DNA from 3 places in the Burkholderia sp. THE68 genome. Region 3 is predicted to be linked to each of the others. Evidence: predicted binding sites of a transcription regulator. Region 3 holds the regulator's gene; each other region holds the start of a gene.
What was found. Region 3 encodes LexA, which represses DNA repair genes until DNA is damaged. Its sites were predicted from a motif close to ACTGTATNNNNATACAGT; they were not measured.
Positions count from the first base shown of each region.

Region 1 (5,715 bases), on a different replicon from region 3:
GCAGGAGACGCTGGGCTTTTCAGCCGACGGACATTTCAGCCGCGCGCAGTTCGGATTGACGACGTGGTATCCGGCCGTCGGCGACGATGTGCACGTCGCCATTCAGGCCGAATTTTCGAAAGCGCCAGCGGACGCCGCTCAGTGACGGGCGCGGCGCTCAGGCGGCGTCCGCGGTCCAGTCGAGGATGACCTTGCCGCTATCGCCCGAGAGCATCGTGTCGAATGCGCGCTGATAGTCGTCGACGGGAAAGGTGTGCGTCAGGATCGGCGACAGGTCCAGGCCGCTTTGCAGCATCGCGACCATCTTGTACCAGGTCTCGAACATCTCGCGCCCGTAGATGCCTTTGATTTCCAGTCCCTTGAAAATCACCTGATTCCAGTCGATCGCGGTTTGCGCCGGCGGAATGCCGAGCAGCGCGACCTTGCCGCCGTGATTCATCGATTCGAGCATCGCCGTGAACGCGCTCGGCACGCCGGACATTTCCAGACCGACGTCGAAGCCCTCGGTCATGCCGAGTTCGCTCATCACGTCGCGAAGATCTTCGTTCGCCACGTTGACCGCGCGCGTCGCGCCCATCTTGCGGGCGAGTTCGAGCCGGTAGTCGTTCACGTCGGTGATGACGACATTGCGCGCGCCCACATGCCGCGCGATCGCCGCGGCCATTACGCCAATCGGGCCCGCGCCGGTGATCAGCACATCCTCGCCGACGAGGTTGAACGAGAGCGCGGTGTGCGTCGCGTTGCCGAAAGGATCGAAGATCGCGGCGAGGTCATCGGAGATATCGGCCGGAATCTTGAACGCATTGAAGGCGGGAATCACGAGATATTCAGCGAACGCACCCTCGCGGTTCACGCCGACGCCCACCGTGTTGCGGCACAGATGGCGACGGCCCGCGCGACAGTTGCGACAGAACCCGCAGGTGATATGGCCTTCGCCGGACACACGATCGCCGATGGCGAAGCCGCGCACTTCCTGCCCCATCTCCACGATCTCGCCGACGTACTCATGACCGACATGCATCGGCACGGGAATCGTCTTCTGCGCCCATTCGTCCCATTTCCAGATGTGGATGTCGGTGCCGCAGATCGCAGTCTTGCGGATGCGGATAAGGACGTCGTTATGGCCGACTTCCGGCCGCTTCACGCGCGTCAACGTGAGGCCGGGTGCGCGTTCGAGTTTGGCGAGGGCTTTCATTGCGTTTTATCCTGACGTTTGGTCTTCGTGGTGCTGCTTCGAAGGACGCGGACTTGTGGCCCGGTCCCCTTGCTTTATGCGCATAAAGTCTGCGGCGGCGCTCAGCTGATGACGCCGAGCGATCGGCCGACGCGCGCGAACGCATCGACCGCGCGATCGATCTGTTCTGCCGTGTGCGCCGCGCTCATCTGCGTACGGATGCGCGCGCGTCCCTTGGGCACCACGGGGTAGGAAAAGCCGATCACATAGACGCCTTCCTCGAGCAACGCATCGGCCATCTTCGATGCGAGTTGCGCATCGCCAAGCATGACCGGAATGATCGGATGTTCACCCGGAACGAGATCGAAGCCGAGCGCTGACATCGCGCGGCGGAAGTGCGCGCCGTTTTCGCGTACGCGGTGGCGCAGGGTCGCGCCTTCATCGCTATCAAGCAGTTCGAGCACCTTCAGCGATGCCGCCGCGATACTCGGCGCCAACGTGTTTGAAAAAAGATACGGCCGGCTGCGCTGGCGCAACAAGTCGATGATCTCCTGATGCGCAGCGACATAACCGCCCGACGCGCCACCGAGCGCCTTGCCCAGCGTTCCGGTGATGATGTCCACGCGATCGAGCACGCCGCAATGCTCCGGTGTGCCGCGTCCGTTTCCGCCGATGAAACCAACAGCGTGCGAGTCATCGACCATGACGAGCGCGCCGTAGCGATCGGCGAGATCGCAAATGCCCGCGAGGTCGGCGATGATGCCGTCCATCGAGAAAACGCCGTCAGTCGCAATCAGCTTGAAGCGCGCGCCGGCGGCGTCGGCTTCCTGCAACCTGGCTTCGAGATCCGCGAGGTCGTTGTTCTTGTAGCGCAGGCGCCGCGCTTTCGACAGGCGCACACCGTCGATGATGCTGGCGTGGTTGAGTTCGTCGCTGATGATCGCGTCTTCTTCGCTGAGCAGCGTTTCGAACAGACCGCCGTTCGCGTCGAAGCAGCTCGAATAGAGGATCGCGTCATCGGTCTGGAGAAATTGCGCGATCGCGTGTTCGAGTTCCTTGTGCACGGTCTGCGTGCCGCAGATGAAGCGCACGGACGCCATGCCGAAACCGTCGGCGTCGAGACCGGCTTTCGCGGCCTCGATGAGACGACGATCGTCCGCCAGTCCGAGGTAGTTGTTCGCGCAGAAGTTGAGCACGTCACTGCCATTCGCGAGCCGAATGCCCGATGACTGCGGACTCGCGATCACGCGCTCCGATTTATAGAACCCCGCGGCGCGGATCTCGTCGAGCGTCGAGCGAAGATGGGAGAGGTATCGATCTTTCATCGTAATCCTTGTTCTCGGCCTGCTGCTGCAATCCGCGCTCCGTTGCTCGCGCACGCGGCCCATAGCCCTGTTATAGTGCATCCATCGCATCGGACACGTTCGATATATCGAACCAAATTCCGATATGACGAACACTTTAAGGGATTGGTCGATTCATGGCAAGCACGGGTTCGGAAGGAAAAGCAGGCGACTTCACGGCGACCGGTGCGGCGCCGCCGCGCGTCGGAGAGACGATTCAACGATTACGCAATGAAAGACGATTGACGCTGGACGATCTGTCGCGGGCCGCCGGCGTGTCGAAGTCGATGTTGTCGGAAATCGAGCGCGACAAGGCCAATCCGACCATCGCGGTCGCCTGGAGACTGACCAATGCGCTCGGCATCAGTCTGGATCAGTTGTTCGCGCAACAAAGACCGGTCGAGGCGATCCGCATCGCCGGGCCGCACGAAATACCCACGCTGAGCGGCGACAACGGCGGCTATCAGCTGCGCGTGTGGGGCCCGATAGAACTCGCGGGCAAATTCGAGTGGTACGAACTCACGTTGCAATCCGGCGCGGCGCTTACGTCGAACGCGCATGAACCCGGCACCCGCGAACATCTCACCGTCCTGAACGGATCGATCGAAGTGGAGGCCTCAGGGACAACGCGGCGGCTCAAGGCTGGAGAAACCGCGCGCTATGCAGCGGATGAAGCGCACGCGATCCGCAATGTGGGCCGCGCCGATGCCCGAGCATTGCTGGTGGTTGTTCACGGCTGACCGTCAACGCTGACCCCAGCGCCCGCGCCGCTGCTGCCGACTTTATGCGCAGAAAGTCGGTGCTCGCGGGCGCCCATCATCAAAAGAAAAACGGGACGCGTGAAACAGCGCGTCCCGTTCGAAGCGGCATCGCGTACGCGTTGCCGTGATGCCCGTGTTACGGGTTCTTCTTGACACTGTCCTTCAGGTCTTCGCGTGCATCACCCACGCCCTTTTGAACCTTGCCGGCCGCCTGTTGCAAATCACCCTTGGCTTCCTGAGCCTTGTCGCCGGTCATTTTCCCGACACCCTCGTTGATCTTGCCCTTGACCTGCTTGCCAACGCCTTCGACTTGATCCTTGTTCATCTCAGTTCTCCCGTGGTTTGCGACGCTATGTGGTGGCGCAGTGCCTTCAAACGAACGCCCGAAAGCGGCTGCGCGTTCCGCTCAGGAGATTTCCTAAGCATGGTTCCACGATGCGCTTCGTTCGCCAGCACGCAAAGCGGCGGATGTCTGAAATGCACGTAGGCGGAATCGCACATACACCCAGGTCGAGTAGCGCGACGCTATTTTCATTGCAACAAGTACTGTATGTTTGTACAGTACAATAAGACCAGGTGGGAAGGGGTGAATCATGGAGTCGAACGGCGAAAATCTAAGCAGGAAGCAGTTCTCCCGTGCGGTGCGCGACCTCGAGCGCATCACGCGTCAAGTAGCGGGGCGTTACATCGACCAGGGCGTGCCGCTGACGTGGCGGCTGCTGCATGCCATCGAGGCCGAGGCTGTGGCGGACCTGGGTTTTGCCGGACGGCATGAACCCGCGTTACGCGAATTGTTCGCGCGGCCCGATAACTTTCATTTCCCCGAAACGGACGATGTAGTCGACGTCGCCTGCTCCGACGCCTTGCCAGCCGTGTTCGCCTTCGCGGTCGACGCCTACGAGCGTGCCGCCCGACACGGTCGACCGCAACTCGCCATCGCCGCCCACTGACTCCCCTGCATCCGGCACGCGGTCCTACCCGCGTGCCCCCGGTTCATCTATTTCCAGGCGAATTCATTCGAATAGCATCAGGGCGCGAAGTCGGCCGCCATGTCCGCATCGGAACGTGCCTGAAGCTTGCCGTCGCGACACGCCGTGCGAAACACCTCGTAGTCCTTTTCCACCTGGTCCGCATAACCGCGTCCGTAGCGCACCAGCGCTTCGGCCATTCGATCGCTGTTGCCGATATAGCCTGAAATTTCCAGCGCCAGACCGCCCGATTTAGCGTGGGCGCGCGCGAGGGCCCAGCCGCACAGCGCGGCGTATTCGCGAAAGGCTTCGTCGCTGTAGGTTTCGATCTCAGCGGAAATCTTCATGTCGCGCAGCTGGCGGATGTAAAGCGTGCGCCCGAGCGGGCCCGTCGCCCAGCCGAGAAACGGGTCGGTGGCCGCCTGCATCAGACGTTGTCCGTGAACCACGCGCTGACCATCGTGTTCCGACTCGTTTGTATGTTTCGCGTATCTCGCGACCACCGACGTCGACGCTTCCTTCATTTGCAGGAAGAGCGGCCTGTCGTGGTGGTCGGTCAGCAACAAAACCAGGCAGCGCGTGCCGACACTGCCCACGCCGACGACCTTGAACGCGACATCCTGAAACGTGAACTGCGCCAGCAGCCGCGCGCGCTCCGGCGTCAACGTCGCGACATAGTCGCGCAACAGCGCCGCGAAAATCTCCTCGCGGCTGCGTTTCAGCGTCATCCAGGTGTCGTTCCCGTCGATCAGCGTGTGCTTGCCGCGGATGTGGAAGACCGCGGGCGGCGCATCGCGGATACGCCATGTGTCGCCGGTTCGATCGGCGAGCTTCGGCAGCATCGTCTCGTGCGTGCGACGCGACGCGCGTTCAATGCCGCGCTTGATGCGCCGCCGGGCGTCGTCGCTCAGCACGGTGTCGTACATGCGATCGAAGGTGATGCGCTCGTACCAGAGATCGAGCACGCTCATTTCGGCGTACTCGCGTAGATGCGTCTGATAGCTGCGCGCGGCGAAAAACGCGAACTCGTCGGCGGCGAGATCGCCGTGGCCCAAATGGCGTCCGGCGATCGTGAAGCTGGCGACGAGGCGCTTCAGATCCCACTCCCACGGTCCGTGCGCGGTTTCATCGAAGTCGTTGAGATCGAAGATGAGCGCACGCTCGGGCGTCGCGAAACCGCCGAAGTTGGACAAGTGGCAATCGCCGCAAATCTGGATGGCGATGCCGCTGTCCGGGGTCGCCGCCAGATCGTGCGCCTGCACAATCGCGCTGCCACGGTAGAACGTGAACGGCGACACGAGCATGCGTCCGTAGCGCAATGGAATCAGTGCGTCGACGCGGCCTTTGCTGCTCATTCGCAGGAGTTCGATGGGATCGCGATCCACATCGCCGATCGCCTCGTGCGCGCTGCGCGGCGTGCGCTCGCGCGCGGCGCGTCCGTTCGCGCGGCGTTCCTGCCAGGTTTGCCG
Region 1 covers NZ_AP022316.1:1,697,683-1,703,397, forward strand. The annotation lists gene BTHE68_RS21235 (YceI family protein) at 1-145, shown strand, start outside; gene tdh (L-threonine 3-dehydrogenase) at 158-1,195, opposite strand; gene BTHE68_RS21245 (glycine C-acetyltransferase) at 1,297-2,499, opposite strand; gene BTHE68_RS21250 (helix-turn-helix domain-containing protein) at 2,655-3,257, shown strand; gene BTHE68_RS21255 (CsbD family protein) at 3,415-3,603, opposite strand; gene BTHE68_RS21260 (DUF2471 family protein) at 3,872-4,228, shown strand; gene BTHE68_RS21265 (DUF2252 domain-containing protein) at 4,306-5,715, opposite strand, start outside.
Region 1: the regulator LexA is predicted to act here: its motif matches at 3,824-3,841, upstream of BTHE68_RS21260 (DUF2471 family protein).

Region 2 (5,715 bases), on a different replicon from region 3:
CGCTCGAGGACTTCGACTACTTTTGCGCGTCCAGTGGCTGCGATCCGGCGACGGTCGGCGAGGAAGCGTTGGCTTGGGCGAAACTCGCCTACATCAGCGCGAAGCTGTGAGCGCGATCCCGTTCATCGACTCGAATGACCTGATGCTGGCCACGCTGGTTCGCAAGCCGTTCTCGCGGGAAGAATGGCTCTTCGAACTCAAGTACGACGGCTATCGCTGTCTGGTCAGGAAGGTCGGCGCCCGAGTCGATCTCATTTCTCGACAGGGAAATTCGTCAAACGCTTCATTCCCTGACATCGTCGAAGCCGTATGGAGCCTGCCCGGTAATTTTGTTTGGGACGCAGAGCTGACGGTGGACCACGGGGACGGCAGGTCGTCGTTCGAGCGACTCCAGAAGCGCGCGGTAACCAAGGTCCCGATGCGCGTGCGGGCCGCGATGCACGCACACCCCGCTCGCCTTTATATTTTCGACATGCTCGCGGATCGGGAACGCGACATCCGTCACCTTCCCTTGTCGGAGCGAAAGCTGATCCTGCGCGACAGCTTCGAGAATACGCAGCAGCTCATCTACACGGTGGGCATCGTGGGTGCCGGCACATGGGTCTTCGACCAGGTCAAAGAGCACGACATGGAGGGAATGGTGGCGAAGCGATTGGACGCACCCTATTCTCGCGGCCGATCGCGCGACTGGATCAAAGTGAAGTTCCAGGAGTACAGCCGTCCTGCGGCTCTGGGCTTCGGGCAAAAGTTAGAGTGGCTCTCCGGCCACTCGCTAGACTTCACCAGTCTCGTGTAGCTTCCTGGCGCGGATCAGCGGATCCTTAAGCGAATAGGCTCGACCGGATTGATCGAGGTGCGCTCCTTTTAAACTGATCCAACCGCGCTCTTCTCCGTAGAGGAATGACTGCCACAATCTGCCGTTCGCAACGGCGATCCTCGGGACACCGCTGATGACGCCGCAGGTTAGCCAAATTTTCGCGAGATCAGGCCGAAGCGAGTCAAGGACAAACGACTTTTCTATTTGCGCGTCACGAAGCTTCCGCGACCTGGTCCGATCGTGTCCCCCAACTGTCACCGGCATTCTCGCAAGTTCCTCCCGGAGCTGGCTTATTATCTTCCGGTTGAATTCATCGCCGGTTTCCGGGCTGACCCAGAAATGAGCGCGATACCCTCGGCGGCCGTTGAATAGTTGATTGAACAGCGCAGGCGCGACCGGAAAAAATGTAAGCGAGCGCTGATCACCCACCGTCAGCTCGTCGACGAACTCTCGGCTATAAGACACTCCACTGCCATCGATTGCGGCTGCTAACGACGACCCCAGTTGCCGGATCAGTTCGTCGGGATCTGGGCAAGCCTCAACCTGCTCGATCAGAGCCGGGGAAGCGCCATCGAAATGCCACTCGTCAATCGTCGGTAGACTTGAACGATGCGGAGAAAGACCAGTGTTCACGATTTCCGAGGCGGAAGAGGTCCTTCTACTCTAGTTCAAAGTAGGCACTTGGTCGCCGGACGGATAGATGAACTCCATCAAGTCCTCCAACATCATGTCCTGCAATCGCTCGTCGAGCAGGTTAGATCGCACTTCACTGTAGAGCGCGTTGCAGCGTCGATCAGTGGCGTCGTAAAAGCCGAATTGTGCTTCAACGGCAGCTGCGGCGGCCTCGTCGACGGCTTCGAAATGGATGCGGGCTTCGTCTCGTGTCATGCCTCGGATATCGACACGCTCGCACGAAACTTTAGGCTCTTTCGTGGTGAAAAACTTGCCCTGTCGAATGACGGGAAGTGTTCACCACCTAGTTGCCGTTCTTTGGGGCGATGCTGGCCGCAGTTAGCATAGTAGAATCGCGACCGTGAGTCGCAGGCGACTCATATAGGGCTTGCCTGAGGGCGCAAGCTAAGAAGCGAATAGAAGGCGGCACAAGCTGATAAGTTAAAAATTGGTAAGTCCGGGGGGAGCAATGGTGCGGAAAGGAGCGGCGCTCGCGCTTACGCTGGCTGCGATGGTGGGCAGTGCCCAGGCGGCTGAGGACTGGTTTAAGTTGGGAACGATAGGAAAGGACACGATTTACATGGACCGTGCTTCTGCGCGCAGGTTGCCGGACGGCGGCGTTGTCTTTTGGCTGAAGACGATACACGATCATTCGAACGAACACCCAGATCCGCACTCGCTCGGATATATCAACCCAGAACTCACTCATATCCGCAGCGCGTGTGATGCGCCGGCGGTCTACGTGACAGACGGATACGTCTCCTATAAGTCAGACGGCGGCATTTTCGAGGCGAATAGCTACGAACACCGACACGTCCTGATTCCGGGCAGCACAATGCAAGCAATCGTCAACAATGTGTGCGGTGCAGGCAAAGCAAGATAAATTCAGCTCTTTGTTAGACGTCGGTCAACGCGATCGCCGGGATCGCAACGGGCGAAAGCTTCCGCGCGCCTCGGTTGCTCGACCGGCCGTGCGGACTCAGCAGGATGGGTGACGGTCGGACCGCGACGTCAAATGGCTCAATGCCGAGCGGCCCTTTCCGCTTGACGATGTCGATCGAAACCCCTTCAGCTGCGGGCCTAACTGCTAGGCGTAAGGACGCTGGCGACGCGTCCTGTTGCGCGGCGAGCGGGCGCAGCACGAACAACAGCATCTCGGATGCTTGCACGCATAATGACAGTCGCCGAAGCGCCTCGGCTCGCATGTGTTGCTGCCACAGCAAGAGCGCACCGCAGGTGTTCGTTTTGAGAATCTGCTCGGCGGCCCACAGCGCGTCGGCGCTGGTGCCGACATTGAGTCGCATGATCTTGTCCGGCGGAACCCCAATATACGAAAGCCCGAGTGCGTTTGGCGTGTGCGGCGGCTTGAGCAAAACGATCGGTCGCTTTGCCACCTTGGCAAGCGCCGGCTGCAGCAGGCGAACTTCACCGATGCCGGGCTGTTGAACCAGGAGCTCGGTCAGCGCCCCAATCGGCCAACCCCCGCCCCGCAGCTGTTCCGACAGAGCGGCGTATCCCGTGTCGACCGTGCGGCCAGCGGCGCGGCCCAGCTGGCTGCCTCGCCAGAGGGACGGGTGCAGGTTTTCGATGTCTTTCGGGAGTGCGGACATGGCAATGCTCACTACTGTATGGATGTACAGTATGGAGCGGCCCCACGTATCTGAGGACACGAGGACTCTCTTAAAATAAGGGATAGTCTTGTGCCTAACAGTAAGCCTAGTCATTACGTGGAACCCATCGAAATTCTGACCGAGCCGGAGCGCCGTCGTCGGCGCACCCCGCAGGAAAAAATAGCCATCGTGCAGGAAACACTGGAGCCGGGAGCGTCCGTGTCAGGCGTCGCACGCCGGCACGGCGTCAACGCCAACCAGGTGTTCGGCTGGCGCAAGCAATACCAGGAAGGCAGTCTGGCTGCAGTGAAGGCAGGTGAATCTGTTGTGCCCGCATCCGAGCTGGCCGCCGCCATCAAGGAAATCAAGGAACTGCAACGACTACTCGGGAAAAAGACAATGGAAGTCGAAATCCTGAAAGAAGCCGTGGAATGGAGCCGCTCAAAAAACCTGATTGCGCGCTCGCCCTTGCTGCCAGGGGACGACCATTGAAGACGGTCTGCAAAGTTCTCGGCGTGGCGCGCTCTGGTGTAGCAGCGAAACAGGCTCGCTCGCCGGATTGGCAAGATGGTCGTAGCGCCAAACCGACTGACGACACTGAATTGGTCGAGGAAATCCAGACCCACGTAGCGCACCTCCCAACCTACGGCTACCGACGCATCTGGGCACTGCTGCGCCGTAGTCGGGAACAGGCCAACGCGCCTTGCATCAATCACAAGCGCGTGTATCGGATTATGTGTGAGCACCAGTTGCTGCTGCGTCGCCCCGGCGTGCGGCGAGACAGTCGGCGGCACGACGGTCGCGTTGCCGTTGACCGTAGCAACACCCGCTGGTGCTCCGATGGCTTTGAGTTCCGGTGCGATGATGGCACGCCGCTGCGCGTCACGTTCGCGCTGGACTGCTGCGACCGGGAAGCGATTAGCTGGGCGGCGACGACCGGCGGCCATAGCGGTGATGTGGTGCGCGACGTGATGTTGGCCGCCGTTGAACAGCGCTTCGGCACCACGCGGGCTACACAGCTCATCGAATGGCTGTCAGACAACGGCTCGGCCTACATCGACCACCGCACACGCAGCTTCGCTCGTGAACTGGGGCTTGAGCCGCTGACCACGCCGGTCCGTTCGCCGCAAAGTAATGGCATGGCCGAATCGTTCGTGAAGACGATGAAACACAATTACGTCGCCTATATGGACAAGCCCGACGCACCAACGGCGCTCTCGCGTCTGGCTATTGCGTTTGAACACTACAATGAGCGCCACCCGCATAAAGCCCTGAAATACCGCTCGCCTCGCGAGTTCAGGCGCGCTGCGGTGCCATCAACCTAACGGTGTCCGCGTGTCCTGAGTTATAGGGGCAACTCCACAGTATCCTACACGCTCTAACGTCTAAGCGCAGTCGAGTCCATTCGCCCCGAGTTCGATCCGGAGCCTGCCCTCGCCCGAAGCTGGAAGTAACCTGATTGCCAGGGCTGTAGGGATTTCGATCAACTAGGCTGTCGCCTCATTTTTACTATATTGGACGTCAGCCGGTACCTGATGCAGGCGCATGCATTCGCGTGTCGGCACTTGGAACTAAATGGAGCACTTATGCTAGTCGAGTCTCTAACGACGCTGGGGGTGTTGATCGATCGTCTGATCCAACTAGTTGACAGAAGGGAAAAACTGAATCGCAGCATGTTCATCGACTACGTCGAGCCGGTGATGGCGGATTTTGAAACCATCCACGCTGAATATATGAAAAACTTCCATCGTTACTCGGATATGCTGAGTGATAGAAGTGTCCCCTTCAATGAGGAGCATCCCGTTTTCGAGGAAATAAGACGCAACACAATAGCCGCGCAGCATCTGAAAACGCGCGTGAGAATGCTCGGCGAGATGCCGGACGTAGACGAACGGCTCACGTCGTTCGTGTTCAGTATCTGGCATTACTTCTGGCTAAGTAGCGCATTCGTTTCGGTCCCGGCGCGCGAAGGCACGCCAGCGACCGTTCCCGTTCGAGGTTCCCAGGCAGACTCTCCGCGCAATGTCCTCTTGCGTATGAAGCGAACGCGCTCGGCTGGCTACGTTCTTTCGCTGTCGCTGCATGAAATTTCCGGACGCAACACCAGCTTGAACACTGTCTTAAGAGCGCAGAGTTCAGAAGACCTTCATGGGCGAGCGCAGGCTGCTGTCTGGAGCACGGCCAAGATCCTTCAGGACAAATATGCGGCGGTGTACTTTGAATTTACCAAGCTGAAGCAACGCCTATTAAAGCCAATTTGAGGCTCGAATGAAACGGGACGACACCCGTCAGGCCGTGAATCAGAGCCGAAATTTGGATGTCGTTCTTCCGCGCTTCCCTGGAGATTCGGATATGCCAAAGAAAACGGATAGCGATTCAATTCCGTTGGGCTACGCCTTAACGTCCAAGACGCGCTCTGGCCGAGAGAAGGCGACGGTCATTGGATCGAGGCGTGTTTTTCCAGATTGGAAATCCCGTACCCATTGCACGTTCGTGCCCACGACTTGTGCCAGTCTTCCTGCCTTCCCAAACTCCTCTGCCGTTTCCTCGGTGACGTCTTGCCCTTTCGCGCGAAGCTCTTCAATCCGTCCCGACCTCTCTGCGTACAATCCCTGC
Region 2 covers NZ_AP022320.1:144,949-150,663, reverse strand. The annotation lists gene BTHE68_RS36095 (hypothetical protein) at 1-110, shown strand, start outside; gene BTHE68_RS36090 (ATP-dependent DNA ligase) at 107-796, shown strand; gene BTHE68_RS36085 (hypothetical protein) at 773-1,450, opposite strand; gene BTHE68_RS36080 (hypothetical protein) at 1,481-1,705, opposite strand; gene BTHE68_RS36075 (hypothetical protein) at 1,959-2,372, shown strand; gene imuA (translesion DNA synthesis-associated protein ImuA) at 2,386-3,099, opposite strand; one part of gene BTHE68_RS36065 (IS3 family transposase) at 3,226-3,541, shown strand; one part of gene BTHE68_RS36065 (IS3 family transposase) at 3,541-4,424, shown strand; gene BTHE68_RS36060 (hypothetical protein) at 4,773-5,360, shown strand; gene BTHE68_RS36055 (hypothetical protein) at 5,490-5,715, opposite strand, start outside.
Region 2: the regulator LexA is predicted to act here: its motif matches at 3,113-3,130, upstream of imuA (translesion DNA synthesis-associated protein ImuA).

Region 3 (5,715 bases):
ACCCGGGAAGCGCGCTCGGCTTCTTGAATGTGAGGGTCGTCATCCTTGATTGATCCTTGGTTGCGCGCCGGGGTCGGGCACGCGTTGCTGCTTCGGGCGCGCGGCGTCATTGACGCGCCGCTGCGCCCACTTCTTGCGCTTCTTCTGCTTATTGCGGTTGATAGATCGAATCGAACACGCCGCCGTCGGCGAAGTGCGTCTTTTGCGCCTTGGTCCAGCCGCCGAACGTGTCGTCGATGGTGTAGAGCTTCAGCTTCGGAAACTGCTTCGTGAGTTCGGCGGGCACCTTGTCCGAACGCGGCCGATAGAAGTTGCGCGCGGCGATGGTCTGTCCTTCGTCGCTATACAGATACTTGAGATAGGCTTCGGCGAGCTTGCGCGTGCCGTGCTTGTCGACGACCTTGTCGACTACCGCGACCGGCGGCTCGGCCAGAATGCTCACCGTCGGCACCACGATCTCGAACTTGTCCGTGCCGAACTCCTTCACCGAGAGAAACGCCTCGTTTTCCCACGCGATCAGTACGTCGCCCTGGCCGCGCTGCACGAAGCTCGTCGTGGCGCCGCGCGCGCCGGAATCGAGCACGCCGGCGTTCTTGTAGAGCTTGGTCACGAAATCCTTGGCGGTCTGCTCGTTGCCGCCCGGCTTGTGCTGCGCGTAGGCCCACGCAGCCAGATAGTTCCAGCGCGCGCCGCCCGAGGTCTTCGGGTTCGGCGTGACGATCGACACGCCCGGCTTGGCCAGATCGTCCCAGTCCTTGATGTGCTTCGGATTGCCCTTGCGCACGAGAAACACGATCGTCGACGTGTACGGCGATGCGTTGTCCGGCAGGCGCTTCTGCCAGTCCGCGTTGACGAGGCCCTTGGAAGCGAGCGCATCGATGTCATAGGCGAGCGCGAGCGTCACGACGTCCGCCTGCAGGCCGTCGAGCACCGCGCGCGCCTGTCCGCCCGAGCCGCCGTGCGACTGCTTGAAGGTCACCGTCTCGCCCGTATCGGCCTTCCACTTCTTCGCGAACGCCTGATTGAAGTCCTGATACAACTCGCGGGTCGGGTCGTAGGAGACATTCAGAAACGACGTCTGCGCGTGCGCGGACGCGACCATGCCGAAGCTCGCGGCCGTCAGCGCCGCTGCCGCGAACAGACGCCGCGCGCCCTTGCCTAATCCCAGTGTGATGCTTTGCATTCCCCGTTCTCCGTCTTATCGAATTGACGGAATCAGTCTAACGAGGCGTCTATATGAATGAAAATAATCGTTATTCACTTTTTTATACGAAAAACTGCTAAGAAGCATATTCCTGGATGGAAAAAGGGCGCGCGCCCGGCAACCGACTGTTTCGCAGGCTGGCGGGCACGAACTTAAAGTAAAGCTTGAAAAGCGCGAAATACTGTATAAAAATACAGTCACCTGTCCATTCATACAGTGCATCCGGGACCTGAGCCAGTGACCAAGACATCCAAACTTACCGCGCGGCAACAGCAGGTGTTCGAGCTCATCCAGCGTGCGATCGACCGCACCGGCTTCCCGCCTACGCGCGCCGAGATTGCGGCCGAGCTGGGTTTCAGCTCGGCGAATTCCGCCGAGGAACACCTTCGGGCGCTGGCGCGCAAGGGCGTGATCGAGCTGGCGGCGGGTTCGTCGCGCGGCATCCGGCTGCTCGGCGATGCATCGCGCATCGACCGCTCCGAGGAGTTGCCGCACCAGTTCACGCTGCCGCATCAGAGCATCATGCAACTGTCGCTGCCGCTCGTCGGGCGGGTCGCGGCAGGTAGCCCGATCCTCGCGCAGGAGCACATCTCGCAGCACTACTCGTGCGATCCCGCGCTGTTCTCTGACAAGCCCGACTATCTGTTGAAAGTGCGCGGGCTGTCGATGCGCGACGCGGGCATCCTCGATGGCGACCTGCTCGCCGTGCAGAAGCGCAACGAAGCGAAGGACGGACAGATCGTCGTCGCGCGTCTGGGCGACGACGTCACGGTGAAACGCTGGAAGCGCCGTCCCGACGGCGTCGAACTGATCGCCGAGAACCCGGATTACGAAAACATTTTCGTGCGCTCCGGCAACAGCGATTTCGCGCTCGAAGGCATCGCCGTCGGACTGATCCGCTCGGGCGAGTTCTGACGGCGCGCCGCGCGGGCGGCGAGGCGCGAAAGTCGAAGACAGATTGCACGAGATTTTCGCAACGGGACGGAAAATGTCCCGTTCAAATATCAAGATAGCCTCACCAACCGCTTCAACGTCCGTCCAGGGCGTCCCAAACACAACAAGCATGACGGCCATCGTTCCGGTGCGCCGCGGTGCATCCTATCGTCTGGAGAGTCATCATGGAACGTTTTGCCCGTCTGCTGCCCTTCCGTCAGTTCGGCCGCTTGCGTCATCTGCGCGCGCTGATCACGTGCGGCACGCCGCGCGCCGAATCCGCGCCCGATCTCTTCGACGAAATGCCCGCGTTGCCGTCGCGCCAGCCGGCTTTTGCGCGCGTGTCGCTGAGCAGCACGGTGCATGCGGAACCCGAACAGCGCGCGCCGGTGCGGGTGTATCGCGGACAATCGAGGGTGATTCTGGTCGGCAAGATCGACGAAGTGTCGCGCATGATCGACCGCTGTATCGCCGAGGAAGACGCGGGGCTGACGGGAGGCATCCTCGCCTGATATTGCGGCGAACCGCACGCCGAACGTGAATTTCCGGGATATAAACCGCCTGCGCGCTGTCAATCCCGGATTCACGTTCCGCAAACGAGGCTTCGCCGTCGCATGTCCCGCACTACCCGTTCTGTCGTTGCCGCGCTCGTCGTCCTGATACTCGTCGCGGCGCTCGGTTTCATCTATGCGTCACCTTACATCGCACTGGACCGCGTGAAGCGCGCGGCCGATGCGCGCGACGCGCAGACAGTCAATCAATACGTCGATTTTCCCGCGTTGCGCGCGAGTCTCAAGGAACAGGTCGCCGCGCTGCTGACGCGGCGTGTCGATATCCAGAAAAGCGGCAATCCGCTCGCGATCATCGGAGCGATGATCGGCGCGGCGCTCGTCGGTCCGCTGGTCGATTCTTACGCAACCCCGGACGGCGTCGCGGCCATTCTGAACGGCATTCCACCGCGCGGCGATCCGGGAGAACGTCCGCCACAGGCGGGCAATGGCGGCGCATCGGCAAGTGCCGCGGACGCGCCCGCATCCGCTGTCACGGCCGCGCAGCCAGCGCCGAAAGCGCCGCCGCAGACCACGGCGGGCTACCGAAGCCTGAACACGTTCGTCGTCACGTATCAGCACGGCGCCGGCGATGCGCGTTACTCGGCGATTTTCCGCCGCGACGGACTCGTGTCGTGGAAGCTCGTCGCGGTCGATCTCAACGGCTGATCCGTCGAGCGCCCACGCTCAGGCGCCGGCTTCGGCCTTGACCGGTTTCGCCGCGTAAGCCGCTTCGTCTTCGGCTTCCGCCGATTCACCCGCCTGACACACGGCAACGAGAATGCTGCATTTCACGCGATCGAGCAGCGGCGTGTTGCCTGCGCCCATCCACCAGCGCGCAAGTCCGCTGCGGCACCGATGCCCGACCACGACGAGATCGACCTGCAGGCTTTCCGCGAGCGCCGCGATTTCGTCGATCGGATGGCCGAACGCGAAATGCCCCTGCGCCTGAAGACCGCGTTCGCGCAGCCATTCCACGCCTTCCTGCAGGATGTCGCGCGCGGCCTCTTCGAAGCGTCCGCAGGCCATATCGGTTAGCAGTCCGGCGCTCTGCGCGATGCTGGAGCGCATGTCGACCACCGCGAGGACGTGCGTCTCGGCATTCAGATCCAGCGCGAGATTCGCGCCTTGCCGCAATGCCTTGCGACCCTCTCTGGAGCCGTCATAGCACAGCAGGATTTTTCGATAGCTATCCATCGTGACCTCCCTGGCCAACTTGCCCGTCGCGCTCCGTTCGATGCGAAGCGTAGCGCGATTTACCTGCGGCGTTTCTTCATCATGGTGTGTCGCCCCATACGTGGCAACGCTGGAAAACGCTAACCGCCGCGAACGTGCTAGCTCGCACCGTGCCAGAACCCCGGGCGCACCGGCGGACAAGCCTCTGGCACTTTCGGCCGGAACCGGTTCGACACCTTCCCGCACAGCTTTGACTCGCGTTCGCCGCATGCGGTTGCAAGCGACGCGCTGCCTTGGTGCAATGGATTACACTAGCCCGCTGGATTTCCCTTACGCGATTTTCCTGCGGCACGAATGCATGACTGATCAAACATCACGCGAGTCCGATGAAAGCGGCGCGCCACCCGCCATCGAGTTCAACGAAGTAAGGAAACACTACGGCGATCGCACTGTCGTCGACGGTCTCTCGTTCGATGTGCGCCCCGGCGAATGCTTCGGACTGCTCGGCCCGAACGGCGCGGGCAAGACGACGACACTCAAGATGCTGCTCGGCATCACCTCGCCCGACAGCGGCGCGATCCGGCTCGTCGGCGAGCCGGTGCCCGCTCGCGCCCGTTTCGCGCGCGAGCGCGTGGGCGTCGTGCCGCAGTTCGACAATCTCGATCCCGATTTCACGGTGCGCGAGAACCTGACCGTGTTCGGCCGCTACTTCGGCCTGACGGGCGCGCGCATGGACGCGCTCGTGCCGTCGCTGCTCGAATTCGCGCGGCTGGAGAGCAAGGCCGATGCGCGCGTCGGCGAACTGTCGGGCGGCATGAAACGGCGTCTCACGCTCGCGCGTGCGCTCGTCAACGATCCCGACGTCCTCGTCATGGACGAGCCGACCACCGGCCTCGATCCGCAGGCGCGGCATCTGATCTGGGAGCGCCTGCGCTCGCTGCTCGCGCGCGGCAAGACGATCCTCCTGACGACGCACTTCATGGAAGAAGCCGAACGCCTCTGCGACCGGCTGTGCGTGATCGAGGAAGGCCGCAAGATCGCCGAGGGACGGCCGCGCGATCTCATCGGATCGGTGATCGGCTCGGACGTGATCGAGATCTACGGCCCCGATCCGCAAGCCCTCGCCGCCGAGCTCGCGCCGTTGGTCGCGCGCATGGAAGTCAGCGGTGAAACGCTGTTCTGCTACGTCGACGACCCGCAGCCCGTGCATGCGCGCGTGAAGGGCCGCGCGGACGTGCGCTATCTGCATCGCCCGGCAAATCTCGAAGATGTGTTTTTGCGTCTCACCGGACGCGAGATGGTGGACTGAATCAATGGATACGCTCGATCAATCCCGCGTCGACAAAAAGCGCGCGCACAGGCCGCAGGCGCACGCGGAAAGCTTCACGCCGCTGTCCAGCGCGCTGCCCGCCAACGGCACGCACTGGATGTCGGTATGGCTGCGCAACTATCTCGTCTGGAGAAAGCTCGCGATCGCCTCGATGATCGGCAATCTCGCCGATCCGATGATCTATCTCTTCGGCCTCGGGCTGGGTCTCGGCCTGATGGTCGGACACGTCGACGGCGTGTCGTATATCGCGTTTCTCGCGGCGGGCACGGCGGCGTCGAGCGTGATGATGTCCGCGAGCTTCGAAGCGATGTACTCGGGCTTCTCGCGCATGCACGTGCAGCGCACATGGGAAGCGATCATGCACACGCCGCTCACGCTCGGCGATATCGTGCTGGGCGAGATCGTCTGGGCCGCGAGCAAATCGGTGCTGTCGGGCGTGGCGATCATGGTCGTCGCGGGCGCGCTCGGCTATGCGAGCTTTCCGTCGATGCTGATCGCGCTGCCCGTCATCGTGCTCACGGGAC
Region 3 covers NZ_AP022315.1:1,229,640-1,235,354, reverse strand. The annotation lists gene cysT (sulfate ABC transporter permease subunit CysT) at 1-43, opposite strand, end outside; gene BTHE68_RS05895 (sulfate ABC transporter substrate-binding protein) at 149-1,183, opposite strand; gene lexA (transcriptional repressor LexA) at 1,442-2,119, shown strand; gene BTHE68_RS05885 (hypothetical protein) at 2,323-2,649, shown strand; gene BTHE68_RS05880 (DUF2939 domain-containing protein) at 2,752-3,354, shown strand; gene BTHE68_RS05875 (universal stress protein) at 3,373-3,882, opposite strand; gene nodI (nodulation factor ABC transporter ATP-binding protein NodI) at 4,220-5,170, shown strand; gene BTHE68_RS05865 (ABC transporter permease) at 5,175-5,715, shown strand, end outside.